2 regions of the Cryobacterium sp. TMT2-15-1 genome follow, and region 1 is predicted to be linked to the other one. Evidence: riboswitches for the same ligand, from Rfam matches in the RefSeq annotation. Region 1 holds a riboswitch; the other holds the start of a gene.

Region 1 (10,159 bases):
CAGGCCTGCCTTGCGTGGCCATTGGCGGAGTCATGCTGGACGACGTGGTCGAGCTGCGCCGGGCGCGGGCGGCAGGTGTTGCCGTGGTGTCCGCGATCTGTGCCGCGGCAGACCCGAAACGGGTGGCCGAGGAATTTGTGGAGGAGTGGAACCGATGATCCGTACCGTCTTGGCGCACACAGTACCCCGAGTTCTTAGCATCGCTGGTACTGATCCAACCGGTGGGGCCGGCATTCAGGCGGACTTGAAGAGCATCGCCGCGCAGGGCGGCTACGGGATGGCCGTCGTTACCGCACTGGTTGCCCAGAACACCCACGGGGTGAGGTCGGTGCATATTCCGCCGGTGGCCTTCCTTCGCGAGCAGCTCGATGCCGTCAGCGACGACGTCACTATCGATGCGGTCAAGATAGGGATGCTCGGCAATGCCGAGATCGTTCAGGCCGTCGATGATTGGTTGGAGAAGGTGAAACCGCCGGTGGTGGTGTTTGACCCGGTGATGGTTGCCACCAGCGGCGACCGGCTGCTCGAGCCGGCTGCAGAAAGCGCCATGATCCGGCTGCTCAGCCGGGTCGACTTGGTCACACCGAACCTGGCGGAATTAGGGGTGCTGTTGGGAGAGCCGACCGCTTCGACCTGGCCGCACGCACTCGAGCAGGGCACGCGACTCTCAGCGGCGCATAACGTCATTGTGCTGGTCAAGGGCGGCCATCTGGAGGGTGCCGTGTGCCCGGACGCGCTGGTGGATGCCACCGGACAGCTTCCCGCCGGCCGGCAGATGATTGAGGTTGCAGCCGATCGGGTGGACACCACCAATACCCACGGAACCGGATGTTCAATGTCGTCGGCGATGGCGACATTGCAGGCCCGGCTCGGGGATTGGAGCGCCGCATTATCGATGACCAAGTCCTGGTTGCAGGAGAGTCTGGAACACGCCGACGAACTCGAGGTCGGTACCGGGCGTGGTCCTATCCACCACTTTCATCGGTTGTGGGCAGGCGGGCCGACCCAAGACTGACCCGCACTGTTTCGGGGCCGGCCAGCGCGCCGATTAGCACGAGCACTCCAGCCAGTGCGAGCAGCGCCGCGACGGCACCGTGGTCGCCGAGCACATTCTGCAGGGCCGGCAGATAGTACGGGTAGAGGGCTGGAATGACGATGGAAAGGCTGTAACCGACCCCGTAGCCGCTGGAGCGCACGGCAGTCGGGAAGCGTTCGGCTAGGTAGGCGCCGACCGGGCCGTAGCCGGAAACCGTGACGATCTGCAGTGCCACGACCAGCAGCACCAGAACCGTGGTGCCGGCGGCAGCGAAGATCGCCAGGAAGATTACCGGCCCTAGTACCGCTGCGATCAGGCCGAAGCCGATGAAGAAAGCGCGTCGGCCGGTGAACGTCGACAGGTGCCCGCAACCTGCCATGGTGACGGCGCTTGCGGCGGTGCCGCACATCATCGCGAACGATATGGTTTGTGCGCCCAGGTCAGCATCGACGCCAAGTTGCCCAGTCAGCACCGGGATGGCCATGTAAGTCAGCAACCACATGCCGCTCATCAGAATGAATACCTGCCACAGCGCTCGGCGGTGTTCGCCGATGAGAATTTCCTTCAGCGGGTTCGTGCGGTGTGGCGGGTGGGTCCACGTCGGGGAATCCTGAACCCGGGCACGATAATAGGCGAGCATTCCAAAAGCGAGCACGGCGCCGAGCAGGAATGGGATGCGCCAGCCCCATACGTTGTAGCTGGCGGCGTCGAGCGTGCCGTGGAGTACGAACACCAGGCCGGCGATGGTGGCGTTGGCCCAGGGCGACATCCACATGATCAGCCCGCTGACAAGCCCTCGCCGTTCAGGCTCGGACCATTCCATCGCCAACGGAACAGCCGAGGTATATTCACCGCCGAGAAAAATTCCGCCGAGAAAACGCAGCGCCAGGATCAACAAGAGCGATCCGCCACCGAACACGGCGTGGCTGGGAACCAGTGCGATCAGCAGTGCCGTCAGCGCCACACCGGTGAGTGCGACCTTGGTCGTCGCCGTGCGGCCGATGCGGTCGGAGATCGGACCGAAGATCGCTGCTCCTATCGGCCGCCCGATCAGCGTCGCGACAAAGACCAGCCCGGCGTTGCTGACCAGGTTTTCCGACCCGAAGAGATGCGCCGCTGCCGGCGTCAGGGCGATGACGGGCAGGAAGATGTCGAATTGGTCCACATAGTTGCCGAGGATCCCGCCCCGTATGGCGCGGCGCATGCCTGGCGGTGCGGACGGCGGCAGTCGAGCGGGGGCAGAGGCGGTGCTGGGGTGGGCGTAACGCATCAACTTCACTTCCTTTGCCGGCATTACCCGGTAGGTTCAACGGTCGAAGCTGCCTCAGCTTCCTCTCAGCCCCTGCAAAAGGGCTCCCGTGTAGACGAAAAATAACATAGCACCCTGTGTCAGGGGCTGCGTTTAGCCATGTTTGCGTTCGGCCATGTTCTGGCCCTTTTTTCAGGTTGTAATTGTCTGCAAGCGCGCGCCGAGAGTGGGATCCGGCGGCGACCTCGGCGGTGAACTTGGCGGAGTCGTAATGGTGATGTTCGATGACTTGGTACGCACGCATTGAGTGTGAACCAGCACGTTGTTCGTCCAGGCTTGGCTGCTTCTTGGTTACACTCGACTTGAACACGGGAGTCCGGTGAGCCGGGCTGAGAGGAAGATTATCAATCTTCGACCGTCGAACCTGATCTGGATCATGCCAGCGCAGGGAGGCAATTTTCTCACATCCCGTGCCCTGATATTCCTGCAATCAAGGAGGGCACGACAGTGCAACTATCCCTACTCAAAAGTACGCCCTCGCCGTGGATAACGGTAGGTGCGCTCGTTCTTGCCGCAGCGACAGTTCTAAGTGGCTGCGCCTCAGGCTCGGCGACTGGCACCGCTTCGTCAACCGCGTTGACTCCGGTGGCCTTCGCCTTGGACTGGACACCGAATACCAATCACACCGGACTGTATGTCGCTCTTGAGAAGGGCTACTTCACGCAGGCGGGGCTTGAGGTGAAGGTGCTCCCATACAACCAGTCATCCACCGACGCACTCATCAACGCCGGCTCAGCTGACTTCGGTATCAGCTTCCAGGACACGGCCACCTTCGCGGCGGCATCGGGTGTGCGCAACATCTCGGTGATGTCGGTGCTGCAGCACGACGCGACGGCGATCGGGGTCCTGGCCAGCCGCGACGACATTCGCAGCCCGAAGGACCTCGACGGCAAGACCCTCGGCCTGGCAGACCCCAGCGCAACCTTCCCCGCCGAGGCGGCGGATGTCATCAAGAACGACGGCGGAACGGGCGAGTTCAGGAAAATCACGCTGGGCACCTCCGCCTATGAGGCCCTCTATGCCGGCAAAGTTGATTTCACCTCGGCATTCACGACCTGGGAGGGCATCGATGCCGCTCTTCGTGGCACCCCGATGAAGTTCTTCGCTCTGCACGACTATGGCCTACCGGACCAGTACTCGGTGATCGTCGAGGCAAACCGGGCTTGGACTGCCAAACACCCTGCCGCCACTGCTCAGTTCGTCCAGGCCCTGCAGAAGGGGTACCAGTACGCCGCCGATCGTCCGGATGCCGCGGCGAAGATTTTGATCGACGCCAACCCCGGCGTCTTCGAAAACACGGAACTCGTTTACCAAAGCCAGAAAAAACTGAGTGCTTCCTACCTCAAAGATGCCAACGGTAAAGTTGGCACCCAAACGGCAGAGACCTGGCAGCAGCTGGCCGATTTCCTCTACCGTGCCGGCCTCTTGGCCGACGAAGACGGCAAACCACTCACCACGGCGCTGGACACATCAACACTGTTCACCGAGCACTACCTCAGTGAAAAGTAGCATCACCGTGAAGCGGGCTACAGCGCCCCGCACGACGGCATTCTCGGCGCTAGCGCCTCCCGCCGCGATCCTCGTCGCCTTCGTGATCACCTGGCAGGTGGCGGTGATGGCAGGCGGAGTGCAGCCTGCGATCCTGCCCTCCCCGCAGCGCATTCTTCAGCAGGGCTGGGAGGCCCGCACCACGATCTGGGACAATACGCTCCCCACCCTGCAGGAGACGTTTCTCGGCTTCGCCGTCTCTCTGACCGTCGCTTGGACGCTGGCGATCCTGATCGATTTTTCGCCATGGCTGCGGCGAGCACTGGTGCCACTGCTGGTGGCATCCCAAGCCATACCTATCATTGCGATCGCGCCGCTGATAGTCATCTGGTTCGGATTCGGTATGCTGCCCAAAATCATCGTCATCGCCCTGGTGACATTCTTTCCAGTCACGGTCGGTCTGATTGACGGCTTCAACCGCACCGATCGAGAAGCGATCAATCTGCTGCGCAGCATGGGGGCCAACCGGTGGAAGCAGTTCGTGTATGTGCGTCTTCCGTCGGCGCTTCCCTCGTTCTTCACCGCCCTTCGAATCGGAATCGCCTACGCCGTCACCGGTGCCATTTTTGCCGAGTACGTCGGCGCCGAGCGGGGCCTGGGCATTTATATGGCGATGATGAAGAGCTCGTTTCGCACCGATCTTGTGTTGGCTGCCGTTGCGGTGACCGCGCTCGTGAGCGTGTGCCTGTTCCTGTTGACCTACGTCGCCGAACGGGCAATCATCCCTTGGCATTCGAAGGAACGCAGGAGCTGGCATGGCTGAGGCGACTCCCCCGAAGATCGAACTGCGCGGAATAGGTAAGTCTTTTCCGCTCGGCCGCGGGCAGGTGAGGTCGGTTCTCGACGACATCGCCTTCTCGGCGCAGCCCGGCGAATTCGTTGCCATGATCGGTCCTAGCGGATGCGGGAAGAGCACCATGTTCAACATCATGGCCGGCCTGGAGACGGCCAATTCCGGCGAGGTCTTGGTCGACGGGGATGTCGTCACCGGTCAACACAAACACTTCGCATACATGCCGCAGAAGGATTTGTTGTTCCCGTGGCGCAGCATTCTGGAGAACACTTCCCTCGGCCTCGAGGTTGCGGGGGAAACCAAGAAGACTGCCCGAGCACGGGCGGGCAGTCTTTTCGCGGCCTTCGGCCTGTCCGGTTTTGAAGATGCACATCCTTACGAACTCTCCGGGGGCATGCGCCAGCGCGCGGCCTTGCTGCGCACCGTGGTGCAGGGCAGAGATGTCCTGTTGCTGGACGAGCCGTTCGGGGCCCTGGACTCTCTCACCCGCACCGACATGCAGTCCTGGTTGCAGGGGGTGTGGTCTCAGAACGCCTGGACTGCGGTGCTGATCACCCACGACATCCGTGAGGCGATTTACCTCGCCGACCGAGTGGTCGTTCTCAGCGCGCGGCCGGCATCTGTGCGGCTGAACCTGACCATCGACCTGCCCCGGCCGCGCGAGGTGTCGATGACCACCTCGGCAGAGTTCGCCGGATACGAACGCACGCTCCTGGCGACCCTGCACGAGGAAACTCTCCCGCCCAGAGGACCCTAAACCGCAGCGCCAATCGTGGGGCGTTCCAGCCCCAGGTGCCCACGCAAGGTATCCGCGGTGTAGCAGGTGCGGAACAGACCGCGCCGCTGCAACACAGGGATCACCCGGTCCACGAACTCATCCAATGATTCCGGCAGCAGCGGCGGCATCACATTGAAGCCGTCCGCGGCACTGTCCTTTGTGAGTTGCTTTAGTCGGTACTCACTGACCATCCCACGGTGGCTCTTCACGTTGACGAAGCAACACTCAGAAGCCGGAAACCACACCACGCACAGGGACGTAACCCCACTTGGATTTCATGAAAACCATTCCTGGGTTTCTGAAACACCCAAGAAGGGCCGCGCGGCCTATGCGCGGCGGAAGGCAATCATGGAGCCCGTGTTCGGTCAGATCCACACCCGACAAGGAAAATTCGTTCTGCTACGCGGGTTGGAGCAAGCAGGCCACGAGCGGGACCTGATCGCTGCCTGCCACAACCTGATGAAGCTGCACACCGTGCACACCAAGGCTCTTCTCGCCACGCAAGCCGCACTGACAGCCCGCCCGGCAACCTAAGGACCAGGGCAGAACCGCCCTGCCGGGCGCCAGCGGCCTCGACCTACTGCCGCCAACGCGGCACTGGCCCTATTTTCAGTCGGCACGAGAACAAGGCAGACCCCGAAGTCCACGACGACCGCCACAGCAACGCCCCGCCCGCTGCGGCAAAATCGGCCCGAATCTCGTCGCATCAACTGCGAATAGGCGTTACTGACACACGCTCCAAGTCGCTGCTGCCTTCTTTTTGTCAGCTATCTCCTGCATGTCAGGTGCAGTAGATGGCCAGTTTTCGCAATGCGCCTTGGAGGAGTCATCAATGACCGATGCCTCACGACTGCTGGCGCTGCGGCACGAACGATCCCCGGCGCGCAAGTGAACGAAGGGGTGGTCAAGGTGTCAAATATTCAGCAATCGCCCATCACGGCCGAGTGGACAGCAGTCGACCGTGTGGATGGCCTGTCCGAGATTCGCTCAGGTGTCCGATCGGGCCCGAACACGCAGGCGAACGCCAGCCCCTTCGAGATTGCTGGCGAAGTGGAACGATGTTCCCGAAGCTCAGTCCAAACTTCAGTGAGACAAATCCGGCTTTATTTGAGAACTCACACCGGGAAAGCTGACAAGTGAGCGGATGACGGGAATCGAACCCGCGCTATCAGCTTGGGAAGCTGAAGTTCTACCATTGAACTACATCCGCACGTCCGTCGCGCAGGCAAGCCCGCACCGGAACCGTGCCAGCATATCAAGTCCGCGCCGTTAGGCTGGACCCGTGCTGCTCTCGGATCGCGATATCAAGGCTGAAGTCAACGCGGAACGAATCCGTCTGGAGCCGTACCAGGCCGACATGATCCAGCCGTCGAGCATCGACGTGCGACTCGACGGATTCTTCCGCCTCTTCGACAACCACAAGTACCCCTATATCGATCCGGCCGAAGACCAGCCCGATCTGACCCGGTTGATCGAGACCGCGGCGGGCGAACCGTTCATCCTGCACCCCGGTGAGTTCGTGCTCGGGTCCACGTACGAGAAGGTCAGCCTGCCCGACGACGTCGCCGCGCGGCTGGAGGGCAAGAGCTCGCTCGGCCGGCTCGGCCTGCTCACCCACTCGACCGCCGGCTTCATCGATCCCGGTTTCACCGGCCACGTGACGCTCGAGTTGAGCAACGTCGCCACACTGCCGATCAAGTTGTGGCCCGGCATGAAGATCGGTCAGCTCTGCTTCTTTCGGCTGAGTTCGCCCGCCGAACGTCCCTACGGCTCAAGCGCATACAGCTCCCGCTACCAGGGTCAGCGCGGGCCGACCGCGTCGCGGTCGTTCCAGAACTTCCACTGCACGGATGTGCGGGAGGCCTCGACGGGATCGACCACCGTAGCCGAGTAGCCCGGTTCACCCGCATGCAACACGCGCCCGGTAAAATCGGCCCATGACCACATCCGTGCCCAGCTTTGCCGAGGCGCTCGTCGCGCCGGGACCGACACCCGACTACCCGGGGCGGATGCGCCGCTTCGGCCAGCTGGTCGGCGCCTGGGCCGCCACCGGGTCCCGCCTCGACGAGACGACCGGCGAATGGACCGGGCGCGAATTCACCTGGATCGTCGACTTCGTGCTCGACGGGCGTGCGGTGCAAGACGTCGAGATCGTCGTGAGCGACTCGCACCCGACCGGCTTCGCGACCGTCGCCACGGCCGTCCGAGTCTATGATTCCTACGCCGGCGTGTGGCGGGTCAGCTATTTCGCCCCGGCATCCGGCGAGTACTGTCACCTCGTGGCGACCCCCCACCGCAACGGCCTGCGCCAGGACGGCACGGGCACCGACGGCCGCCCGATCCGCTGGAACTTCGTCTCAATCACACCTGACGCCTACGCCTGGGAGGGCTGGGTCTCCAACGACGAGGGTTCCACCTGGGTGCTGGTCGAGCACAACGAGGCCACCCGCATCCGTTAGCCGATCTGGTTCTGGCGGGCCTTCACCGGCAGCAGGAGAAGCAGCCCCACGAGCAAAACCAGCATGAGCCCGAGGATGCCCCAATAGGTTTCGCCGAAGATCGTCACCATCAGGGCGAACATGGTCGGCGCCAGAAAGCTCACCGCGCGGCCCGTCGTGGCGTAGAGCCCGAAGACCTCGCCCTCCCGACCGGCCGGTATCAGGCGTGCCAGAAAGGTGCGGCTGGCCGACTGGGCCGGCCCGACGAAGAGCGTCAGGGCGAGGCCGGCGGTCCAGAACACGATCTGACCGCCGTCGTGCAGCAGGAACACGATGCTGCCGAACACGATCAGGCCGATCAGGGCGGTCACGATGATCGGCTTTGCGCCGACCCGGTCGTCAAGCGCGCCGGCGATGACGGTGGCCACGCCCGCCACGACATTGGCGGCGATAGCGAAGATGATCACCTCGCCGGGTGAGAATCCGAAGACGGATGCCGCGAGCACCCCGCCGAAGGTGAAAACCCCGGCCAGGCCGTCGCGGAAGATCGCGCTCGCGATCAGGAAGTACACCGTCTGGCGGCTGGTCTTCCAGAGCCGAACGATGTCCTGCCCGAGCACGACGTAGGAACGGAGGAAGCTCACCCGGGGCCGGCGCACCGCGGCGGAAAAACGGTATTCGGGAACCGAGAACAGCACCGGCAGGGCGAACAGGCCGAACCAGGCGGCCGCGATGAGCATCGTGACCCGCACCGAAAGGCCGTACTCGCTGGTTACCCCGAACAGACCCACGTCGGGGCTGATGAAACCGAAGTACACGATGAGCAGCAGCACGATGCCGCCGATGTAGCCCATGCCCCAACCGAAACCGCTGACCCTGCCGATGGTGCGCGCGGTCGAGACCTGGGACAGCATGGCGTTGTAGTTGACGCTGGCGAACTCGAAGAAGACGTTGCCGGCGGCCACCAGAACGAGGCCGAGCAGCAGGAAGTTCGGTGACGCCTCCACGAAGAACATCGCCGCGGTGAGGCCCACCACGATGAACGTGTTGACGCCGAGCCACAGCTTGCGCCGCCCGGAGGTGTCCGAGCGCTGTCCGGTGATCGGGGCCAGCACGGCTACCAGCAGGCCGGCGATGGCGAGGGCCCAGCCGAGCTGGGCGGAAATGACGTCTTTGTCGCCGAACGAGCTGCCCGTGATGTAGACGGTGAATACGAAGGTGGTGACCACCGCATTGAACGCGGCAGAGCCCCAGTCCCAGAAGCTCCAGGCCACTACTCGGCGTCTGCTCGTTTTGTCAGGCAGCTCCCGGGCATCCGTGCTGCCCTGCTCCGCGATCCCGGTCATGCGCTGAGGCTAGTGGATGCGGGTGGCCGGAGACCATCGATTGCACGAAATCTGAAAGTTGAGTCGTTCACGCTCAACTCTCAGGTGCGTGGCTTGACTTTCGATTTGCGACACTGGCACACTTGAGCCAGCACCACTCAACTCTGTGAAATCGAGCTGAGAACATACTTTAAAGGAGAACGCACACATGGCCCGTGCAGTAGGCATCGACCTCGGAACCACCAACTCTGTGGTGGCCGTCCTCGAAGGTGGAGAACCCACCGTCATCGCAAACGCCGAAGGCTTCCGGACCACACCGTCCGTCGTCGCCTTCACCAAAGACGGCGAGGTGCTGGTCGGCGAGACCGCCAAGCGCCAGGCCGTCACCAACGTCGACCGCACCATCGCGTCGGTCAAGCGCCACATGGGCACCGACTGGAATGTCGCCATCGACGACAAGAAGTTCACTCCGCAGGAAGTTTCGGCCCGCATCCTGGCGAAGCTCAAGCGCGATGCCGAGGCGTACCTGGGCGACAAGGTGACGGATGCCGTCATCACGGTTCCCGCGTATTTCAACGACGCCGAGCGCCAGGCGACCAAGGAGGCCGGAGAGATCTCCGGACTCAACGTGCTGCGTATCATCAACGAGCCGACCGCCGCCGCACTTGCCTACGGCCTCGACCGTGGCAAGGAAGACGAGCTCATCCTGGTCTTCGACCTCGGCGGCGGAACCTTCGACGTCTCCCTCCTCGAGGTAGGCAAGGACGACGACTTCTCCACCATTCAGGTGCGGTCGACTGCCGGTGACAACCGCCTCGGCGGCGACGACTGGGACCAGCGCATCGTCGATCACCTGATCAAGAAGTTCAAGGAAACCACCGGCGTCGACGTCTCCAAGGACAAGATCGCCAAGCAGCGCCTCAAGGAAGCCG
Region 2 (10,159 bases), on a different contig from region 1:
ACTCTGGTGCATGAGATCGCCCATTTCTACGGCATCGACGACGACAGGCTGCACGACCTCGGCTGGGGATGACCAACCACCGTTAGCCTTGCGTCATGAGTAGATCCCGGCCTGCCCGCGTCATCGGCGCCACGGTCGGCGCCCTCGTCATCCTGTCCGTCGGCGTCTACGGGCCGGCCACCCTACTGGGGCCGTTGCCTGAGGCCACCGCCACGCTGGTCACGCCGGCGGCCGGCGAGTCGGTTCCGTTCCCGCCCGCGCTGCCGGCCACCGGCGGCAGCGCCGTCATCGGCCTGGCCACGGTCACACCCGATCCGGCCTTCCCGGAGACGACGGCGCTGGACGCCGACGCTCTCGCCACCACCCTGCCTCTCGCCGTGGCCGGCACGGCCGAACCGCTGCCGATGGCCGCGGCGACGAAGATCGTGACCGCCCTGGTCGTGCTCGACGCGAAACCGCTGACCCTTGGTGAGACGGGGCCTCAGATCCCGATCACGGCCGCGGATTACCAGGACTACATCGACTACGGCAATTCCGGAGCTCGCACCGTCGTGGTCTTCCCGGGCGAACTGTGGACCGAGACCGAGCTGCTCCAGGCGATGATCCTCGGCTCCAGCAACAATCACGCCGACACGCTGGCGCGTTGGGCCTTCGGCTCCCTCGACGCCTACAGCGCCGCCGCCAACGCCTGGCTGGGCAAGCAGGGCCTCGACGGCACTCGTGTCGCCGACGCCACCGGGCTCAACGACGGAAGCGTCGGAACGGCCACCGACCTTGCCCGGCTGGCCGGCCTGGCCGCCGCCGACCCGGTGATCGGTGCCATCCTCTCCCAGCCGGCCTCCGCCCTGGTGGGCCAGCGCGGCGTGGACAACACCACGGCGTTCCTGGCCGAGGAGGGCGTCACCGGCATCACCCGCAGCTACACGGACGGGGCGGGCGTCTGTTTTCTCTTCACCGGTCAGGTGCAGGGCCCGGACTCGACCTACACCTTTGCCGGTGCCCTGCTCGGCGAACCCGATTACGACACCCTGACCAGTGACGTCACCGTCCTGATGGAGAGCGCCCGCGCCGGGGTACGCGAGCTGCCAACCCTCGCCCAGGGTGACGCCTACGTGGAGTTCAGCACACCGTGGGGGGCCGAGGCCTCCGGAACCGTGCGCACGGCCACGACGACGTACGGCTGGCTGGCCCAGGCGCCGGGCGACGCGGAGGTGATCCTGGAGACGGTGTCGACCGGCCGGGCGGGCAAGACCGTCGGCCGGGTCACGGTGGAGACCGGGGGCACCGAGGTGACGTCGACGCTGGTGCTCGACCGCACGATCAGCGCGCCGGGCCTCGGTTGGCGGCTCCTGCACCCCGTGCCGATGATCTCGGCGCTGATCGCCGTGGACCGCTAGCTGCGAAAGACTGCCGCGACCGGCCGCCGGCTACTGGTCAACGGATTTCTGGTCAGCGGCTACTCGCGCTCGCCGGTCGGCAGGAACGGGTCGCTCTCGCCCGCGTCGAACCGGTAGCGCACGTGCACGCGGCCCTGCACATCGCGCACGTCCTCCTCGTCGTACCAGAACAGCGTTTCGACCCCCTCGACGGCGGCCATCATGCTGACCCGGACGTCATGTTTGCCCTGGATCAGCACCCGGGTGTCGACCTGGCCCGCGAGGGGACCGTCAATGAATTCCGCGGTGTAAACGACATTTTCAGCACCTTGATCAGCCATACCTCCAACCTAGTCCCGGGCACCGACTTACGGGCGACGGATGTCCGGGGTCCCGGCCAGCCGGATCGTCGCCTGCCGCTCGGGCGCCTCCCGCTCTCGGTAAGCGTCCCAGCCCGCTTCCCACTGGTCCCAGTGCGACCGGAACAGTTCGCCGTCCCGGGCGAGGGCCCGCTGCTTGCGGATGCGGTCGTCGGCGGCCAGCCAGACCCGGATGTCGCTGAGTGGCGCGTGGGCGGCCGCCAGGGTTCCGCAGCCCTCCACGATCAGCGGGCGGGCCGGGTCGACCGGGTGCCATTCTGCCAACTCGCGCCGCTCCCAGTCATAGCGCCGCCAGGCGGCGGGCCGGCCCAGTCTTCTCGGGGCGAGCACCTGTTCGCGCAGGTGCGTGACGGCGGCGTCCAGCCCCTGCCAGCCGGGGTAGATGTCGTCCAGCCGCACCAGGGTGGGCCGGAGCGGTCCCGGCCAGGCGACGACGAGCGCGTCGGCGAGGGTGCTCTTGCCGGCGCCGCTCGGCCCGTCGATGAGAACGACGGGCGCCACCCCGGCGGCGGCAAGGTCGCGGAGCACGGGGGCCAGCAGCATCCGTCGGTCACCGACCGGATCGGGGGCGGCCGGTTCGAGGGCGGCCGTGGGCAGATCAGGTGAGGACAAAGTTCCAGCTTCCCGTCGCCACGGAGACGCTCACCGAGAGCAGGGCCACGGCCAGACCGATGCCGACCAGGGCCACCTCGCGCCCCCGGAAGCTGGAAGGGCGGGCCCAGGTGCGCCGCACCGAGGCGCCGAACCCGCGGGCCTCCATCGCCGTCGCGAGTTTGCTGCCGCGCCGGATCGACAGCACCAGCAGGGCGAAGGCCTGGCTGAGCAGCCGGCGCAGGACGCCGCGGTCCGCGATGCCGCGGGCCCGCCGGGCCAGTTCGAGGGCGCGCCAGTCCTCGAGGAACAGGCCGACCAGGCGCAGCCCGGCCAGACCGCCAAGCACGAAGCGGGCCGGCAGTTTCACGACTTGGCCGAGGCCGTCGGCCAGGTCGGTGGGGTCGACGGTCACGAAGAGCACGACCGACGGCAGTCCGATGGCGAGGATGCGCAGGGTCGTGGCGATGGCCAGCTCGAGTGATCCCTCGGTCACGTTCACCAGCCCGAAAGACCAATAGACCGCCCCGGCCGCCTGCCCGTAGAGCAGGGTGGTGACGCCGGCGGTGGGGGCGGCGATCCAGACCGGCAGGGTGCGCACCGCGAAGGCCTTCAGGGACAGCCCGGCCCAGAAGAAGAGCACGAACTCGCAGGCGAGGGCGACGACTGCGGAGACCCAGTCGATGGTGAGGATGAGCACGCCCGCCAGCAGCAGCGCGGCGGCCAGCTTCGCGACCGGGTTGATCCGGAAGATGGCCTGGGTTCCCCGGGCAGGCGTCAGCACGCTCACCGGGACACCGCCGCCCGCGGCGTGACGCTGCGGCCGGCCCGCCCGGCCAGATGGTACTCCCGGTCAGCCAGGGCGACCACGAAGTCGGTGTCGTGCGAGACGGCGACCACCGCGGTGCCCTCCCGCAGGAGTTCGTCGAGCAGGGCCACGATCTCCCGCCAGGTGCGCAGGTCCTGGCCGAAGGTGGGCTCGTCGAGCATGAGCAGTCGTGGCTGGGTGGCCAGCACGGTGCCCACCGACAGCCGACGTTTCTCTCCGCCGGAGAGGGTGAACGGGTTCGCCTCGGCCAGGTGGTCCAGGCGCAGGCGCTGCAGCACCTCGTCGACCCGGGCATTGATGTTCGCCTCCGGCCGTTTGAGGGCGCGCGGCCCCACGGCGAGTTCGGCCCGCACGGTGGCGGCCACGAACTGGTGCTCCGGGCTCTGGAACACGGTGCCGATGCGGGTGAGCAGCTGGCGGGACTTCCAGCGGATCGGTTCCTCGTCGGCCCCGCCGGCGAGCTCCGGGCTCGCGAGAACCGCTCCCCCGGCCGGTTTCAGCAGGCCGGCGAGGGTGAGCATCAGGGTCGATTTGCCGGCGCCGTTCGGTCCGGTGACTGCCAGAGCGGTGCCGGCGTGCACCGTGAGGTCGATGTCCCGGGCGAGCACGTCGGCGCGCGTGCGCGCGACCGCGAGGCCGGGCGTGCGGAGCAGAGGGACCGAGCCGGGCGCCGACGCCGAGCTGGTCTCGCGCCGCGATGCAGTCAGGCCGTTGCCCCGCCCGGGCACCCAGACACCCGCGGCCGCGAGCCGTTCCCCCTGCCTGGTCAGCACGTCGTCGGGATGGCCGTCGGCCAGCACTCCCCCGGCCGCGTCGAGCACGATCACCCGGTTCACAAGGTTCTGCCAGACGGCGACCCGATGTTCGATCACGATGAACGTCGCCGCGGAGCTCTCGAGCACGCGGGCAACGGAATCGCGCACATCCAGCACGCCTCCAGGGTCGAGATTCGCTGTGGGTTCGTCGAGCAGCAGCAGCCCCGGCCGCATCGCCAGCACCCCAGCGAGGGCGAGGCGCTGCTTCTGTCCACCCGACAGCGACGACGTCGGATGGCTGAGCGGCAGGTTCAGGCCGACCATGTCCAGGGCGTCGCTCACCCGGCGCCAGATCTCTTCGCGGGGCACCCCCAGGTTCTCGCAGCCGAAGGCGACGTCGTCGCCCACCCGCGCCAGGATCACCTGGGAGTCAGGGTCCTGCAGCAGCAGCCCGGCCTGGCCGCGCGCTGCGGTCGGCTCGGCGCCGTTCACAAGCAGCTGACCGCGCTGCTCGCCCTCCTCGTCGCCGCCGAGAACCCCGGCGAGGGCGTGCAGCAGAGTGGATTTGCCGGCCCCGGAGGCGCCGAGCAGCAGCACGCGCTCGCCCGGCTCGATTCTCAGGTCGAGGCCGTTGACGGCCCAGCCCCGCCGCCCGGCATGCCGCCATCCCCAGCCGCGGGCCACGACGGACGCTCCCGAGACGGATGCCGCTGCTGCCGGTGTCATCGCCGTCCCCCTAGACCTGGGTGCGGTTCGATCGCCCGGCGGCGAACCGCGACAGTGCCCCGGTGCGGGCGAGGCCACGCATGGCCAGCCAGGACAGCAGTCCGGCCACGACAATGCCGGAGACGATCGAGGAGGCGGTGTAGATGGTGATGAAGGGAACGGCCGATCCGGGGTACCAGAGCAACAGGTCGTTGACGGCGAGGGCAAGGCCGGCACCCGCGCCGGCGAGCAGGGCCACGACGAGGCGGTAGTTGGCGTAGAAGAACAGCGCGAAGACCAGCTCCGCGCCGAGACCCTGCACCAGGCCGGAGACCAGGATGGTGGCTCCCCAGGCGGTGCCGCCGACCAGAGTCGACACGACCGCCGCCAGCAGCTCGGTGTAGAGCGCGGCGCCGGGTTTGCGGATGATGAGGCCGCCGAGCACGCCGGCGAACAGCCATCCGCCGCCCAGGAGCGCCTGCAGGCCCGGCAGCAGCGGGGTGAGCAGGCCGCTGAGCGGGTTGTACGCCTGGTTCCAGACGACGAAGATGAGCCCGCTGGCCACGCCGATGACACTGGCGATGACGATGTCGACGACCCGCCACCGGAAGTTACGCGGCTGGTGGGATGTGGTGGGGGTGAGAAGGGTTGTTGTAGCGTGCACTGGTCGTGCCCTTTCCGTAGATGGTTCCAGGGCACGGGAACGAGATAATCTGCCTCCCTGCGCTGGCATGATCCAGATCAGGTTCGACGGTCGAAGCTTCAGAAGCTTCCTCTCAGCCCGGTTGACCGGACTCCCGTGTTCGAATTCAGTATAGACCTCGGCCTAGACTCGCGGGATGGAGTCCTCGCCTCGCCCCCGAATCACTGTCGGGCGCGAATGACGTTCACCGTTCCCCTCATCCTCGCCGGGCTGTTGCTGCTGTTGCTGCGCCACTTCATTTTGCGGCGACGACGGATGCGACGCGGGCTACCCGTGCGCGGTCCCTGGCATATCCCCCGGAGCTGGCGGGAAGGGCCGGGCTCCCGCCAGCGGCTGGGCCGCTGGTGGCGTAGCTGACGCGGGCGGCGATGAGCGCCCGAACGCGGTACGCTCGAAGTGGTGAGTCGGGAAGTCTGGTCGACAGCTTTGTTCGTGTGCCACAAAATCCCGATTGACTGAGGCCTGTCCATGCCGAAACCACCACCACTTCCGCCCACCCCGAGACTGAACGTCTTTCGCCGCAGCAGCTATCCCGAGTATTTGCACGTCTCGACGATCCTGCGCAAAGAGACCGTGGGCGGCGCTCTCCTGCTGGTGGCGACGGTTCTCGCGCTGATCCTGGCCAACACCGGGGCCTCCGATTTCTACTTCTCCGTGCGGGACTTTAAGATCGGCTACGAGCCGTGGCACCTCAATCTGAGCCTCGGCGCGTGGGCCGCCGACGGACTCCTGGCGATCTTCTTCTTCATTGCCGGCCTCGAACTCAAACGTGAGTTCGTCGCCGGCGATCTGCGCACCTTCAGCCGCGCGGTCGTCCCGGTCGCCGCGGCCGTCGGCGGCGTCATCGTGCCGGCTGTGATCTTCACCGCAATCGCGTTCAGCTCGGGGCCGGAAATGTTACGAGGCTGGGCCATCCCCACCGCCACCGACATCGCCTTCGCCGTGGCCGTGCTCGCCGTGATCGGCTCCAAACTGCCCAGCGCCCTGCGCATCTTCCTGCTGACCCTGGCCGTGGTCGACGACCTGCTCGCCATCGCCATCATCGCCTTCTTCTATTCCGGCGACCTCCAGCCTGTTCTGTTGCTGCTCGCCATCGTGCCGCTGGGCCTCTTCGCCTTTCTGGCGCGTAAGTACTCCTACCTGTTCGGCACCACCACGTGGGCCGCGGGCGCCGTTCTGCTGCCGCTCGGCATCGCCACCTGGGTTCTCGTGCACGGCTCCGGCATCCACGCCACGGTGGCCGGAGTGCTGCTCGGCTTCGCCGTGCCCGTGCTGCGCAGCCGACGTGGCGGCGGACCCGACGCCGGCCCGGGCCTGGCGCAGAACCTCGAGCACCGCATGCGCCCGCTCTCGGCCGGTTTCGCCGTGCCGGTGTTCGCGTTCTTCTCCGCCGGGGTCACGATCGGCGGCGTGTCGGGCCTGACCACAGCCCTCACCGACCCGGTCGCGATCGGAATCGTCGTCGCCCTGGTGGTGGGCAAGCCAGCAGGCATCATGCTCGCCACCTGGCTGGTCACCAAGACCACCCGGGGCGCCCTCGACCCGGACCTGGCCTGGGTGGATGTGATCGGCGTCGCCATGCTCGCCGGTGTCGGCTTCACGGTGTCGCTGCTGATCAGCGAGCTGGCTTTCGGGCAGGGTAGCCCGCACGACGACCACGCCAAGGTAGCTATCCTGACCGGGTCGCTGCTGGCGGCACTACTGGCGACGGTGGTGCTGCGCAGCCGCAACCGGCACTACGGGCGCATCGCCGACAAGGAGGCGCTCGACGCCGACAACGACGGCGTCCCCGACGTGTTCGAGACCGATCCGGCTCGCGACGAGCGGTTCGGCGGGCACTGACAGGGCCGGAGCGCAGCCAGCCGCCCGACTCCCTCAGTTGGAGTAAATGCTGGCCGTCACAGGCGGAACGGCGTGCCCGGCGCCGCACCAATTCGACGGAGATTCTTCGGTCAACACCCGTTTTCGAGCCCCAACCCCTGCGCACTGTTCAGGGCACAATCGCCGTCGAATTCGTTCGGGACGGATGTGCCGCAGATCCTCGGACTCGAAGGACGCGGCGGTGAGAGCGCACATTCATCCACCGCGTCGAAGCGCAATCAGCAGCCCGACATCCTCAGCCGGGGTGGCTGGGCGACCGGGCGGCTGGGCACCTTCGCTGCTAGCGTTTGAGGGCGCGGACGACGCGGGAGATCGCCTTGCCGGCCACCCAGAGGAACGGAATGCCGACCGCGAGCAACGAGATGACGTTGGGCTCGAAGCGCACCGTCGTGCCCGATTTGACGTAGGCGCCGATCGGCAGGGATGCCCCGCCGCCCCCGCCGCCGGACCCGCTGCCGGTGGCGGCGGAGTCACCCTCGCCACCGCCGAAGCCGTAGTACACGAGAGCAACGGGAATCAGGGTGACGCCGTCCACCTGGACCGGATCACCGTAGGCCGACCTGACGCCGGCGGTACGAGAGATATCTGCGAGCTTCTCTGGAAGGCTAGTCATGGATTCAGGCTACTCCCTGTCTGGTTTGCGGTTGCCTGATCAGTGGGGGCCTGGTCAGTGGGGGCCTGGTCAGGGTGTGTCCGGATACAGTAGCGACGCCGGGCGCACCGTGCCGCGCCCGAACCGTGCGGTGACCGAGTCCACGGCCCGTTCGGCTCCCCGCCAGTCGTCGTCGGGGTCCCAGAGGCCGGCGCCAGTGCCGTCGCCATCGCTGAGCTGCTCAACGCGCACGCCGATGAGGCGCACCCGGATGCCGGAGACCGCCAGAGCCTCGAAGCTGGCAGCCACCTCCTCGTAGATCCGGCGTCCGACGCTGGTCGGTTCCGACAGGGTGCGGGAACGGGTGACGGTGCTGAAGTCTGTGTAGCGCACCTTGAGCACCACGCAGCGGCCCACGAGGCCCGCGCGGCGCAGCCGGGCAGCCACCGCAACGGACTGCCGCAGCAGTTCGCTCCGGAGTCGGGCGACATCCGTCACGTCGTATTCGAAGGTGACCTCGTGGCCGACGCTTTTCTCCGCGTGCTCCACCGTGACCACCCGAGGGTCCCTCCCCCAGGCCAGCTCGTGCAGCTTGCGGCCCGACGCGTCGCCCACGCACTTCTGCAGCACCGCGAGCGGGGTGCGGGCGAGGTCACCGATCTCACGCAGGCCCTGCCCGAGCAGCGCCTGTTCGGTCGTGGCGCCGACCCCCCACAAGGTGCCGACGGGCAACGGATGCAGGAATGCGAGGGTCTCTTCGGCGGGAATCACGAGCAGGCCGTCGGGTTTCGCCCGGCCCGACGCCATCTTGGCGACGAACTTCGTGCTCGCCGCACCGACCGAGCAGGTGAGCCCGGTTTCGGCCTTGACCCGGGCCCGGATTTTCGCGCCGATCTCGGCCGGGGTGCCGTGCAGGCGACGGGCACCCGCCACGTCGAGGAAGGCCTCGTCGATGCCCAGCTGCTCGACCAGCGGCGTGAACTCTTCAAAGATGCGCATCACCCGGTCGGAGTATTCCCTGTACCGGCCCATGTGCGGTTCGAGCACCACAGCCTCCGGGCAGCGCCGAAGGGCGAGCGCCATAGGCATGGCCGAATTTACGCCGTAGCGCCGGGCCACGTAGTTCGCCGCCGTGACCACCGAGCGCCCGGACCGGTGCCCCACGATCACCGGGCGGTGCACCAGTTCGGGGTGATCGAGCAGTTCGACTGACGCGAAGAACGCGTCCAGGTCGATGTGGAGCAGGGTCGCGGCGCTGTCGTCTACCGCGTCGGTCGAGACCGTGCGATCGCTGCCGTCCTGCCTGCTCATGCGTCCTGCCTGCTCATGGTCCTTCAACTCCTGGAGAGACCCTAACCCGGACCGGCGACAGGCCGCGACCGATTCCGCGACGGGAGAACGTGAACAGCGCCCGGGCGGAATGCACGGTGATGGAATGCAGGGCGACGGAATGCAGGGCGACGGATGCCGGTTGTAGCGTTGCAGGGGCATCCGTTCCACCGTTCCACCCGTTCTACCAAGGGAGTCCCATGACATATGACTGGCTTGCGCTGCAGAAACGGGCCGCCGAGGAGTTCGGGGCCCGCGTCGACCTGATCACCGACTGGGCCGCCGCCACACCGGACACCGAGTGGACCGTGACCGAGTTGGTGCGCCACGTGGTGTTGGAACAGCAGTGGGTCCCCGCGCTGCTGCGCGGCCTCACGGTGCTCGACGCCCGGCGCTCACTCACCCCGCTGGGCCCGGACCTCGCGAAGGAATGGGCCATCTATTCGGCGCTGGCGGCCGCAGCCTGGGCAACGACCCCGGCCGACGCACCGGTGACCCTGTCGTATGACACGGTGACGGCATCCGACTACCTGCGCGAGCAGGTCTCCGATGTCACGATCCATTCCTGGGACCTGGCGCGGGCAACGGCCGCCGACGAGTCCCTCGACCCGGCCTTGATCGAGGCGGTCTGGACGGTGTTCGAGCCCCAGCGGGACACCCTCGAGGCCAGCGGACTCTTCGCCACCCCGGTACCATCCGACGAGAACGCGCCGCTGCAGACAAGGCTGCTCGCCCTGACCGGCCGGGATCCGCGCAGGCCGTAGCCCGCGGGCCGCACCTGCCAGGCCTGGGGCTACCGGTTCACCTTTTCCGCGCAGGCGATGCGTTGGGACGACGACTCCTTGCTCGGACAGGTCTGGGGTGCGACTATTCAACGCTCCGCCGAGTCATTATGGACCCATCGGGCATTTCTCTCGGTTTCGGTCTGGTCTCGGTGGTCGAGCCTGTCGAAACCCGGTAGTCGAGCCGCCTCGGTGGTCGAGCTTGTCGAGACCCGGTGCGCCGACGTCCGGAGGTT

The links. A riboswitch is a leader RNA that binds a small molecule or an ion and turns the genes downstream of it on or off. The one in region 1 is predicted to bind thiamine pyrophosphate.
Region 2: it holds a riboswitch for thiamine pyrophosphate, as region 1 does, so the genes downstream of both, E3O62_RS05980 (ECF transporter S component) here and E3O62_RS00410 (MFS transporter) in region 1, are expected to answer to the same signal.

The regions. Positions count from the first base shown of each region.
Region 1 covers NZ_SOGD01000004.1:4,841-14,999, reverse strand. Annotated here, with positions in the region: gene thiE (thiamine phosphate synthase) at 1-158, shown strand, start outside; gene thiD (bifunctional hydroxymethylpyrimidine kinase/phosphomethylpyrimidine kinase) at 155-1,015, shown strand; gene E3O62_RS00410 (MFS transporter) at 966-2,240, opposite strand; TPP riboswitch at 2,299-2,406, opposite strand; TPP riboswitch at 2,644-2,753, shown strand; gene E3O62_RS00405 (ABC transporter substrate-binding protein) at 2,793-3,854, shown strand; gene E3O62_RS00400 (ABC transporter permease) at 3,844-4,656, shown strand; gene E3O62_RS00395 (ABC transporter ATP-binding protein) at 4,649-5,443, shown strand; partial or broken gene E3O62_RS00390 (LLM class flavin-dependent oxidoreductase) at 5,440-5,613, opposite strand; gene E3O62_RS17285 (transposase) at 5,624-5,998, shown strand; tRNA gene E3O62_RS00380 (tRNA-Gly) at 6,604-6,674, opposite strand; gene dcd (dCTP deaminase) at 6,747-7,358, shown strand; gene E3O62_RS00370 (hypothetical protein) at 7,402-7,923, shown strand; gene E3O62_RS00365 (MFS transporter) at 7,920-9,248, opposite strand; gene dnaK (molecular chaperone DnaK) at 9,436-10,159, shown strand, end outside.
Region 2 covers NZ_SOGD01000026.1:24,145-34,303, forward strand. Annotated here, with positions in the region: gene E3O62_RS05950 (metallopeptidase family protein) at 1-72, shown strand, start outside; gene E3O62_RS05955 (D-alanyl-D-alanine carboxypeptidase family protein) at 96-1,397, shown strand; gene E3O62_RS05960 (hypothetical protein) at 1,457-1,717, opposite strand; gene E3O62_RS05965 (ATP-binding protein) at 1,745-2,368, opposite strand; gene E3O62_RS05970 (energy-coupling factor transporter transmembrane protein EcfT) at 2,355-3,137, opposite strand; gene E3O62_RS05975 (ABC transporter ATP-binding protein) at 3,134-4,657, opposite strand; gene E3O62_RS05980 (ECF transporter S component) at 4,668-5,300, opposite strand; TPP riboswitch at 5,338-5,447, opposite strand; gene nhaA (Na+/H+ antiporter NhaA) at 5,808-7,181, shown strand; gene E3O62_RS05990 (hypothetical protein) at 7,501-7,833, opposite strand; gene E3O62_RS05995 (DNA polymerase IV) at 7,903-9,123, opposite strand; gene E3O62_RS06000 (TIGR03086 family metal-binding protein) at 9,342-9,905, shown strand.